DNA from 2 places in the Azospirillum sp. P4_B5 genome. Region 1 is predicted to be linked to the other one. Evidence: predicted binding sites of a transcription regulator. Region 1 holds the regulator's gene; the other holds the start of a gene.
What was found. The regulator LexA, encoded in region 1, represses DNA repair genes until DNA is damaged. The targets are predictions, from matches to a motif close to ATGTTCTANTTTGGTTC.
Positions count from the first base shown of each region.

Region 2: a site for LexA is predicted at 2,935-2,951, ahead of AC1DVI_RS12220 (ImuA family protein). Genes of this name have one in related genera too.

Region 1 covers NZ_JBFUHT010000016.1:72,952-78,283, forward strand. The annotation lists gene gltX (glutamate--tRNA ligase) at 1-64, opposite strand, end outside; gene AC1DVI_RS14530 (ComEC/Rec2 family competence protein) at 229-2,406, shown strand; gene lexA (transcriptional repressor LexA) at 2,432-3,130, opposite strand; gene AC1DVI_RS14540 (molybdopterin molybdotransferase MoeA) at 3,299-4,516, opposite strand; gene moaC (cyclic pyranopterin monophosphate synthase MoaC) at 4,516-5,010, opposite strand; gene AC1DVI_RS14550 (GNAT family N-acetyltransferase) at 5,007-5,332, opposite strand, start outside.
Region 2 covers NZ_JBFUHT010000012.1:149,156-154,487, forward strand. The annotation lists gene hemN (oxygen-independent coproporphyrinogen III oxidase) at 1-344, opposite strand, end outside; gene AC1DVI_RS12205 (DUF4112 domain-containing protein) at 426-851, opposite strand; gene AC1DVI_RS12210 (hypothetical protein) at 1,375-1,611, shown strand; gene AC1DVI_RS12215 (Tim44 domain-containing protein) at 1,750-2,838, shown strand; gene AC1DVI_RS12220 (ImuA family protein) at 2,976-3,785, shown strand; gene AC1DVI_RS12225 (hypothetical protein) at 3,845-4,015, opposite strand; gene AC1DVI_RS12230 (tRNA-uridine aminocarboxypropyltransferase) at 4,263-4,964, shown strand; gene AC1DVI_RS12235 (tyrosine phosphatase family protein) at 5,261-5,332, shown strand, end outside.

The DNA of each region.
Region 1 (5,332 bases):
TGCGGGCGCCGCCGATGTGGAGAAAGCCGGTGGGCGACGGGGCGAAACGGGTGACGACGGTCATGGGTGGCTCAATTCCGGGTTCGGCGCTGCTACAGTGCTGCGGCGGCCGCGCGGCGGCTGCGGCGGTGCGACTGCGGTGGTGCGGTGGTGTAACACATTAACGGCGCCGGAGGCATTTGCCTTGCGCGCATAGGCGACAGTATGGCCCACGGGGTTGAAGAGGGCATGGCCGGGGGTTTGGCGGCGGAGGAGGGCGATGCCGGTCCTGTCCGTCGCGGCGTCGGCGCGCGCCTTTCCGCGGCGGCACTGGAGTGCCTCGCCGCGGAGCGGGAGCGCTGGGCGCTGTGGCTGCCGGTGGGGGCCGGGGCGGGCGTGGCGTTGTATTTCGGCCTGTCCGCCGAGCCCCCGCTCTGGCTGGGGCCGGGCGCTGCGGCGGGCTGTCTGCCTCTGCTGTGGCTGGCGCGGCGGCGTCTGGCGCCGGTCGTCCTGCTGCTGGGGCTGCTGAGCGTCGCTCTGGGCTTCGCCGCGGCGCAACTGCACAGCGTGGCGGCGATGGCGCCGATGCTGACGCGCGAGCTTGGACCGGTGCAGGTGACCGGGCGGGTGCTGGCGGTCGAGCGGCAACCAACCGGCACGCGGCTGATGATCGGGGAACCGACGGTGGAGCGGCTGGCTCCGGAGGCGACACCGGCGCGGGTCCGACTGCATCTGCCGGCCAAGGTGACTCCGCCGGAGGCCGGGACGGTGGTCCAGCTGCGGGCCATGCTCCACCCGCCGGCCGCCCCGGCGGAGCCGGGAGCGTTCGACCTGCAGCGGCGCGCCTATTTCGAAGGCTTCGGCGCGGTCGGCTTCGTCATGGGCGCTCCCGTCGCACAGGAGGCGCCACTGCCCGGTGGCTGGCGCCGGGTGACCGTGGCTTTCGAGCGGGCCCGTGCTGCCATCGCCGAGCGGGTGCGTGCCGTCGTGACCGACCCCGCGGGGGCCAGCGTCACCGCCGCCCTGCTGAACGGCGACGCGGCGGCGATTCCCGAGCCGATGATGGACGCCTTCCGCGACAGCGGGCTGGCGCATCTCCTGTCCATTTCCGGCCTGCATGTGGGCATCGCCGCGGGGATCGTCTTCTGGGTGGTGCGCGCGCTTCTGGCGCTGGTTCCCTGGGTGGCCCTGCGCTGGCCGATCAAGAAGATCGCGGCGCTGGCCGGCATCCTGTCGGCCATCCTCTACACGCTGCTGGTGGGCGCGCCCTTGCCGACGCTGCGGTCGGTGCTGATGACCGGCCTCGTCATGGGCGCGGTCATCGCCGACCGGTCGCCGATCAGCATGCGGCTGGTCGCCTTCGCCGGCATCGTCACCGTCCTGTACGATCCCGAAGGAATGCTGGGGCCGAGCTTCCAGATGTCCTTCGCGGCGGTCGTCGCCCTGATCGCGGCCTTCGAGCGGTTCACGCCCTGGGCGGTGCGTCGGCGGCGCGAGCTGGGCTGGCTCGGCCGAGGAACGATGACGTTGGGCGGCATCGCCTTTTCCAGCGTCGTGGCGACGGTCGCGACGACGCCCTATGGGCTCTACCATTTCCAGCAGGTCGCCTTTTACGGCGTGCTGTCCAACATGGTGGCGATCCCCATCACGACGGTGTGGATCATGCCCTTCAGCCTGCTCTCCTACCTGCTGCTGCCCTTCGGGCTGGAGGGGCCGGCGGTGACGGCGATGAGCTGGGGCGTCCGGCTGGTCATCGAAACGGCGGAGCGAACCGCGGCGCTGCCCGGCGCCACCGCGTTTCTGCCGGCCATGCCCGACGCCGCCATCGCCGCCGTCACGCTGGGCGGTCTGTGGCTGGCGATTTGGACGGGGCGCTGGCGCTGGCTGGGGCTGGTCGCCTTGACCGGTGGACTGGTCGCCCCGGTCTTTGCGTCGCGGCCCGACATTCTGGTGTCGGAGGACGGAAAGCTGATGGCCGTGCGCGGCGCGGAGGGGATTCTCAGCCTCTCCACCGTCAGCGACGGGCGGGTCGCCAACAGCTGGCGGCGGCGTGACGGCATGGAGAAGCCGGAGGAGAAGGGCGGTCAGGATGTCTGGCCGCTCGCCGGGGTCAGTCTGGACGGGCGGTTGCGCTGTGACGCTCTGGGATGCCTCTACCGTGCACAGGGCAAGACGGTGGCGCTGCTGCGCCAGCCGGACGCCTTGCCGGAGGATTGCGCGCTGGCCGATGCGGTGGTGACCGTGGTCCCGTCGCGCGGATGTCGGGCGCCGCTGGTCATCGACCGCTGGCGCCTGCGGCGGGAGGGCGCGCACGCGCTCACCCTGACGGACAAGGGCATCCGCGTCGAGAGCGTGCGTGGCCAGCGTGGCGACCGCCCGTGGACGATGGGAGGAACGCTCTCCGATGGAAAGACCGGGGCGCGCTGAACCGCCGCCCCGGAGCATCCCGCCGTCAGTACTTCCGCACCAGACCGACAAGGCGGCCCTGCACGCGGACGCGGTCGGCGCCGAAGATGCGGGTCTCGTAGGCGGCGTTGGCCGGTTCGAGCGCCACGGTGTTGCCCTTGCGGCGCAGGCGCTTCAGCGTGACCTCGGCGTCGTCCACCAGGGCGACGACGATCGAGCCGTTGTCCGCGCTGTCGCAGCGCTGGATGACCACCGTGTCGTGGTCGAGGATGCCGGCCTCCACCATCGAATCGCCGGCCACCTCAAGCGCGTAGTGGTCGCCCATGCCGAGCATGGCGGCGGGAATGTCAACGAAGGCGGAACCGTCGCGCAGCGCCTCGATGGGCGTGCCCGCGGCGATGCGGCCGTAGAGCGGAAGCTGCACCGATTCGGACGCCGGGTTCGCCTCCCGTCCCGCGAAGCTGAAGTCACCCTTGATGACGTTGGGCTGGAACTTGGCGCGCGGCGGCCGGGTCCGGGCAGTCTCCAGCCCCTCCGGCAGCCGCAGCACCTCCAGCGCGCGGGCGCGGTGGGGCAGGCGGCGGATGAAGCCGCGCTCTTCCAGCCCGGTGATCAGACGGTGGATACCCGACTTGGACTTCAGGTTGAGAGCGTCCTTCATTTCATCGAAGGAAGGGGACACACCGCCCTGTCCGAGCCGCTCGTTGATGAAAAGCAGCAATTCATGCTGCTTGCGCGTGAGCATTTGTGCCTCCCGACCGGTTCCGCACTAGATATGGAACAAAAGCAAAACGTTCCCTTATGTTCTAGTTTGGTTCTTAACCCCCGTCAAGCCCTACGGATGAAATCAATCGCAAATCGACGGACAGGACTCCCAAAGCGATTGCCAAAGGGATTGGGGGTGCAGAATGGATTAAAGCGACAGTACACCGCCGCTCAATGGGATCACCGTCACGCGGTCGCCGGCGGTTGCGGCGGGGGCCTGAGGCTCGCGGACGATCAAAGCGTCGGCTTGGGCCAGCCGGGACATCATCGCGCTGTCCTGGCGCGGGAAGGGGGTGGCGACCGGCTCGCCGTCCGGTCCGATGGACAGCGTGGCGCGCAGGAAATCCGTGCGGTCGTCGTTGGCCCTCAGCGGCGCGCCGAGCCGGACCGTGAGCGTGGTGTTCTCGGCGGGCAGCCCCTGGAGACGGCGAAGGACAGGCACCAGGAACAGCACGGCGGCCACCCCGGTGGACACCGGATTGCCGGGCAGGCCGAGCAGCGGCACGCCGTTCGCCGTCCCGAAAATCAACGGCTTACCGGGCTTCATGGCGACCCGGTAGAAGTCCAGAGACAGCCCGCCCAGCACATCGCGCACATGGTCGTGCTCACCTTGCGAGGCGCCACCCGTGGTCACCAGCAGGTCGCAGCCGGCCGCCCCGACGGCCATGGCGGCGAGATGCTCCGGGTCATCCTTGGCCACGCCGAGATTGTGCGCGACGCCGCCCTGGCTGGCGACCAGTGCGCACAGGCCGATCGCGTTGGAACTGACGATCTGGCTCGGCCCCAGCGGATCGCCGGGCAGGGCGATCTCGTCTCCGGTGGCGAGCACGGCGACCCGCGGGCGGCGGTGGACGCGCAGCCAGGGCAGATTGGCCGCGGCGGCCAGGGCGACGTCGCGGGCGGTGAGCAGCCGTCCCTTGGGAAGGAGGTTCTCTCCGGCGGTGAAGTCCAGACCGGCGGGGCGGATGAAGCGGCCCGCGGGCACGGCGCGCCCGACGCGCACGCGGTCCCCGGCGTCTTCGCAATCCTCCTGCATCACCACGGCGTCGGCCCCGGCGGGCAGTGGGGCGCCGGTGAAGATGCGCACGGCCTCGCCGGCGCCGACCGTTCCGGCGAAGGCGTGGCCGGCCGCGGACTCGCCGATCCGGCGCAGCGTGACCGGCGCATCCGCCGACGCCGGATCGATGTCGGCGGCGCGGACGGCCCAGCCGTCCATGGCGGCGGCGGCGAAAGGCGGCTGGGTCAGCCGGGCGACGGCGGGCTCCGCCAGGACGCGCCCCAGCGCGTCGGGCAGCGGCACCGTCTCCGCCGGCAGGGCGGTGAAGGCGGCGAGAATGCGGGCGCGGGCTTCACCGACCTGCAGCATCAGACCGCGCTCCCCCATTCGCCGCTCTTGCCGCCGGCCTTGTGGAGCAGCTTGACCTCGGTGATGGTCATGCCGCGGTCCACCGCCTTGCACATGTCGTAGACGGTGAGTGCGGCGACCGACACGGCGGTCAGCGCTTCCATCTCCACGCCGGTTTGCCCCCTGAGCTTGCAGGTGGCGGTGATGTCCACGGCGTTGCGCTCGGGGTCGCAGGTCAGGTCCACCTTGACCGAGGTCAGCATCAGCGGGTGGCACAGCGGGATCAGGTCCGGCGTGCGCTTGGCCCCCATGATGCCGGCCAGCCGGGCCACCGACAGCACGTCGCCCTTCTTGACGCCGCCCTGGAGGATGAGCGCCAGCGTTTCCGGCTGCATCAGGACGGAGCCGCGGGCGGTCGCCGTGCGTTCCGTGTCGGCCTTGCCGGACACGTCCACCATCACCGCGCGGCCTTCGGCGTCGAAATGGGTGAAGCCGCTTGCGGGCTGGTCGGTCATAGGGGTTTCTCCATGAACAGGCTCAACGGGTCCGGGCCGTAGGGGCCGAAGGGACCGCGGTCGGCGAAGCCCTGCTTGCGGTAGAGCGCGATGGCCTCGTCCTGATAGACGCCGGTTTCCAGCCGCAGCAGGGACAGGCCGGCGGCGCGGGCCTCGTCCTCGATGCGTTCCAGAAGGCGCCGCCCGATCTGGCCACCGCGCGCGGTCGGCTGGACGAACATCCGCTTGACCTCGCCATAGCCGCCCTCGATGTCGATGCGCATAGCGCCGCAGCCGACCACGGTTCCGGAACGCCGGGCGACAAGGAAGCGGATGTCCGGCT
Region 2 (5,332 bases), on a different contig from region 1:
CGTCCGGAAATGCGGTCGGCGACCATGCCGATCTCGCGGCGCAGATGGCCGAGATACTCGGCGATGGGGGCGTAGCGGGCGACGATCTTGGTGTGGCAGCCGCAGTACCAGCACATCTTCGCGCAGAAGGGCACGTGCAGGTACAGCGACCCCGTATGGGCCGCCGTGTCCAGCTCCGCCAGCCAGTCCGCGTAGCGCTCCGCCCCCACGGCGGCGGTGAAGTGCGGCGCCGTCGGGTAGCTGGTGTAGCGGGGCACCCGCAGCCCGTCGTACTTGGCGAGCAGGGCGGCGTTCAGCGGGGCGGTCGGGGCGGTGGCGCAGGCCACGGGGGAGATCGCGTTCATGACGGGGAGGATCGTGCAGACCGCCTCCCGCCGCTTTGACACAAGTCAAGCGTTCGAACGCCCGCCCGTCAGGCCTGTCCGTCAGTCGGGTGCGGCCAGCCGGTTCTCCAGATGCTCCAGCAGCAGGTTCAGATTGCGGCGGTTGGCCTTGAAGCCGATGTCGAAGAGGGCGCCGACCACCGGGACCGAGCCGCCGGCCCAATCCACGGCCATGTTGGCGACCATGCGGGCGATCAGGCTTTTCGGAAGGTCGAAGCGGGCGGCCTCCATGACAATGTAGGCGGCCACCACGGTGGTCGCCGTGCTGCCGGCGACCGGGACCAGCGCGGCGATGCCGTCCAGCCCGACGGGGATGCGCGTGCCGGGAATGCGCCAGCGCGTGTCCATCAGCCGGGTCAGCCGGCGCAGCCGCTCCAGCCTGTTCAAGTCGATATGGATGACCGGCGGCGCCGTGGCGACGCCCGAGAGGGTGGAGGCGGGCGCGGGACGCGTGCGGATGTCGCTCATGGGGCTTCACCGGTGCAGGAAAGCCGCCGTGGGGAGCCGCCGGAGGAGGGAGCCGTGGGCGGAGCCGGTCGGGCGTGTCGGGTGAGCAACCCGCGGCTGTGCCCCGCGGTTCCCGGCCTATCTCCATCGGGTGCCCGGCACCACGGACGCGTTCACAGTCCGGGCGGGGCCGCCGTCATACGGATAATCGGGCGGATAATCAGGCGGACGCAGGGTCATTGTCCGAAAGGAGGGGGAAACTTGCCGGAGCGGATGCGGCGATTGGACGCGCGATGTGGGCTCGCTGGAGGCTAAATGTTTGACGTTTCTGGGAATTATCCGGTGTGGCCAAGCTTTTTTTGGCATCGGTCGGACGGCCATATGCCGAAGGCCTCTCTGGTCCGAGGCGCCCCAAAGGACAACAATGGTGCGCGCACGTTGAGACTAAAGACCGAAAAGAACCGAACGGGCACCCGCTCCACAGGGTGATGGGCAGGGCACCGAACATCGGAAAAAAACAGGTCGGAAAAAAGGGAGGATCACCATGACCATGCTTTATTGCGCCTGCTGCGGACAGCCGTTCCGCCGCAGTTCGTCGCGCGGGCCGGCGCCGCTCTATTGCTCACGCGATTGCCGCCGCCAGATCGAGGTCCGCCGCCGCGTCTGGGCGTCGCGGCAAACGGCGGAACGGACGGCCGCCACGTCGCGGGCGCCAGTGGTTCCGGCCGGTGCGGGTGCCTTCCAACAGGGGGGGATGGTGTGGGAGCGCGCCTCCGCCTGATCGGGCGCCGCACGCAGTCTGCGCATTTTTTGGCCGGTTTGGTTGTGGCCCCTCTAAAACGGCAGGGCTGCCATACCATATAGGAGGACGCTACATGATGAGCGTCCCCCTGAACCGAGGGCTTTTCCGAACACGGCCATGACCCAGAACACGCGATCCCCCCGCACCGTTTCCCGCACTCCGGCCCGCGCCTTCGGCGCCGTCGCTCTGGCGCTGGCCGTGGCGCTGACCGCCGGTACCGCCGACGCCCGCGCCGGTAAGAGCAGTTCCGCGGGCAGCCGCGGCTCGCGCACTTACGAGGCGCCGGCCCAGACCAACACCGCGCCGCGAGCCGCCCCGATGGAGCGCTCGGCGGCCCCGGCCCAGACTCCGGGCGCCCAGCAGCCGGGCATGCAGCAGCCGGGCATGGCGTCGCCGGCGGCGGCGCAGCGCGGCGGCTTCTTCTCGCGCGGCGGCTTCATGCCGGCCCTGATGGGCGGCCTGATCGGCGCCGGCATCGCCGGCATGCTGTTCGGCGGCGGCTTCCTCGACGGGCTGGGCAGCTTCGCCGGCATCCTGGGCTTCATCCTCCAGATCCTGCTGGTTGTCTTCCTGGTTCGGCTGGCCATGCGCTTCTTCCGCAACCGCTCGGCGGGCGCGGCGCGGCCGGCGGGCATGGGCGCTCCCAACACCGCCTATGCCGGCCCGAATCCGGGCGTCATGAACCGCGAGGCGGTGGACGCGCGCTCGAACCCGCTGGGTGGTGGCGCTCGCGGTGGTGCGGCGGCGGGTCCGGCCTCGGGTCCAGCTTCTTCCGGCCGTCCGGGCGTGCGCCGTGACGACGTGGGCATCGGCCCGGCCGACTATCAGGCGTTCGAGCAGACGCTGGTTGCGGTCCAGACCGCCTACGGCAACGAGGACCTGACGGCCCTGCGCAGCGCCGTGACGCCGGAGATGGCCTCCTACTTCGCCGAGGAACTGGCGGCCAACAACAACCGCGGCGTAATCAACCGCCTGTCCGACGTCCGTCTGCTCCAGGGCGACCTGGCCGAGGCGTGGCGCGAGGGCAACGTGGAATACGCCACCGTGGCGATGCGCTTCTCGCTGACCGACGTGACGGTCGACCGCGCCAGCAACCGCGTGGTCGAGGGCGACCCCAACCGCCCGGTCGAAGCCACGGAAATCTGGACCTTCACCCGTCCGCGCGGCGGGCGCTGGGTCCTGTCGGCGATCCAACAGGCCGGCTGACCACTCTCCACTCCTCAACCGGTCTCGCGAGGGGGGCGTCCGAAAGGGCGCCCCCTTTCGCATTTCCGGACTCCCCTGGGCGGATGGGACATGATAGAACATATCAGGAACAAATACCTGCTCAGCGGAAGCGAGTCATGCCCGAACTTCCTGTGCCCGAGTCTTGCGTCGGAGCGCCTGCGCCGGACCGGGCGGCCGTTCTTGCCGATCTGCGCGCCCGCATCCGGGGCCTGGAAGGGCTGGGCGGGGAGGGGGCGCGGGTGCTGCCCTTCGGCCTGCCGGACCTCGACGGGGTCTTTCCGGCAGGGGGGCTGCCGCTCGGCTGTCTGCACGAGGTGGCGGGGGAGGAGCCGGGAGCCGGCACGGCCTTCGCCGCGCATCTGCTGGCCCGCCTCGCCAGCGCGGCGGCGCCCGCGCTGTGGGTCGTGCGCGGGCGCGACCTGCACGCCGCCGGGCTGGCCGCCTATGGGCTGACGCCGGACCGGCTGATCGCCGTGCGCGCGACCCGCGACGCCGACGCCCTGTGGGCGATGGAGGAGGCGCTGCGCTGCAAGCGGCTGTCCGCCGTGCTGGGGGAGGTCGGGGGGCTGGACCTGACGGCGAGCCGCCGGCTGCAACTGGCCACCGAGTCGTCGGGTGTGACGGGATTCCTGCTGCAGAGCACCGCCCGCCGCTCGGCGGCGAGCGCGGCGGTCACCCGCTGGCGGGTCGCGCCGGCTCCCAGCCGGACGGCGGAACCGGGCGTGGGCGATCCGCGCTGGCGCGCCGAACTGGAGCGCTGCCGGGGCGGTCGCCCTGGGGTGTGGCTTCTGGAATGGCGTGACGGTGCCCTGGTCCCGGCGAGGGAGCCGAAGCGGGCCATTCCCGCGCCTGCACCCACATCCACCCCGGTTCGGCGTCCGGCACCGGCGTCCGGAAACGGACCGTCCTGGGCCGAGGTGGCGTGATGCGGACGGAAGGACGGGCGGTGATGTCGCTTACACGACAGCCGCCCGTCAGCTTCCGATCAGTAGTTGGTGGTCCAGTCGGGCAGGGAATGCCCGGTTTCGCCATCCGGATCGGTGTGAAGCGGAAAGGGCGCGTCGTCCGCGTAGAGCGGCAGTTGCCGGGCGAATTCCGCCGATTCCTGAGCCCGGCGTTGCTCCAGCAAGCGGGCGGCCAAATGAGCGGGCAGCATGGCAAGCCTCCTTTTGAGCGTCGGGAGAGCCTGGGGAGCGGTCCTGTCGGCCGCCCTCGGCCCAACCCGTCCTGTGTGTCTGGACGCTATCATGCAAGGTCCAGGCCTCTAAGTGATGCAGATCACGCGTTATGCAAACTTTAATGCGCCGGTTTCTTTTTCAGGCCCCGTTTCTTTTTTGAGGCGGGAAGCCCATAGTCCCCGCCTCCCGCTTCTTTCCGCCGATGTTCCTTCTCCGAGACCGACCATGCACGCCGAACCCTGCCCTACCTGCCTAAAACCTATGCATTTGTGCGTTTGCGAGGCGGTGGAGCCGATCGACAACGCCGTCTTCCTGCTCATCCTCCAGCACCCGCAGGAAAAGCGCGAGACGCTGGGCACCGCGCAGATCACCCATCTCCAGTTCCGGAACTCCGCGCTGAAGGTGGGGCTGAGCTGGTCGAACCTGAAGCGCATCCTGGGGCGCGAGGTCGATTACAAGCGCTGGGGCGTGCTCTATCTCGGCCCGGTCAAGCAGGGCGCCGCCCCCCTGCCGGAGGTGTCCATCGTGGATAAGGGCGGCGTCCCGCAGAGGGACAGCGAGTTGGTTCTGGCCGATCTGGAGGGCGTCATCGTCCTGGACGGCACCTGGAGCCAGGCCAAAACGCTGTGGTGGCGCAACCCGTGGCTTCTGAAGTGCCGCCGCATCGTGCTGAACCCGCAGTTCCGCTCCCTCTACGGGCAGGCCCGCAAGGAGCCGCGGCGGGACAGCGTGTCGACCCTGGAGGCCGCCGCCTTCCTGCTGTCGCGGCTGGAGGCCGAGCCGGCGATCCTCGATCGCGCGCTGAAGCCCTTCTCGCTGCTGCTGAACAAGCTGCGCGCCCCGCGCCCGCGGCCCGTGGCGCCGCCCGGCGCGGAATCGGCGGAACCGATTGCGGATCAGGCCCCGGATCAGGACGAGGCGGAATAATCCGCGTTTCTTCCGGGATCGCCCTTTCCGGGTAAGCCCCCCTCGACCAGGGCGGCCGCGGCAACCAATGCGCTGTTGCGCTGTTGGGGATTGCATCGGCCGCTCGGGCCTCAACCAAGGGAGCGATCCATGAAGGGTATTTTGCTGTGGCTTGTCGGGCTTCCCATTCCGATCATTCTTCTGCTGTATCTGTTCAACGTCCTTTGATCGGCCCTCCGATCGGCTTGACGGCACGGACCGGCGGCGCCACATGCGAACCGCGCCGCCCTCCACGCGCACGGCAAGAGACGAGGACCATGGCCCGCGATTTCGTTCCCTTCGGACTGACCGTCTGCGGCATCGAGGAGCTGAACGGCTTCTGCGAGGCC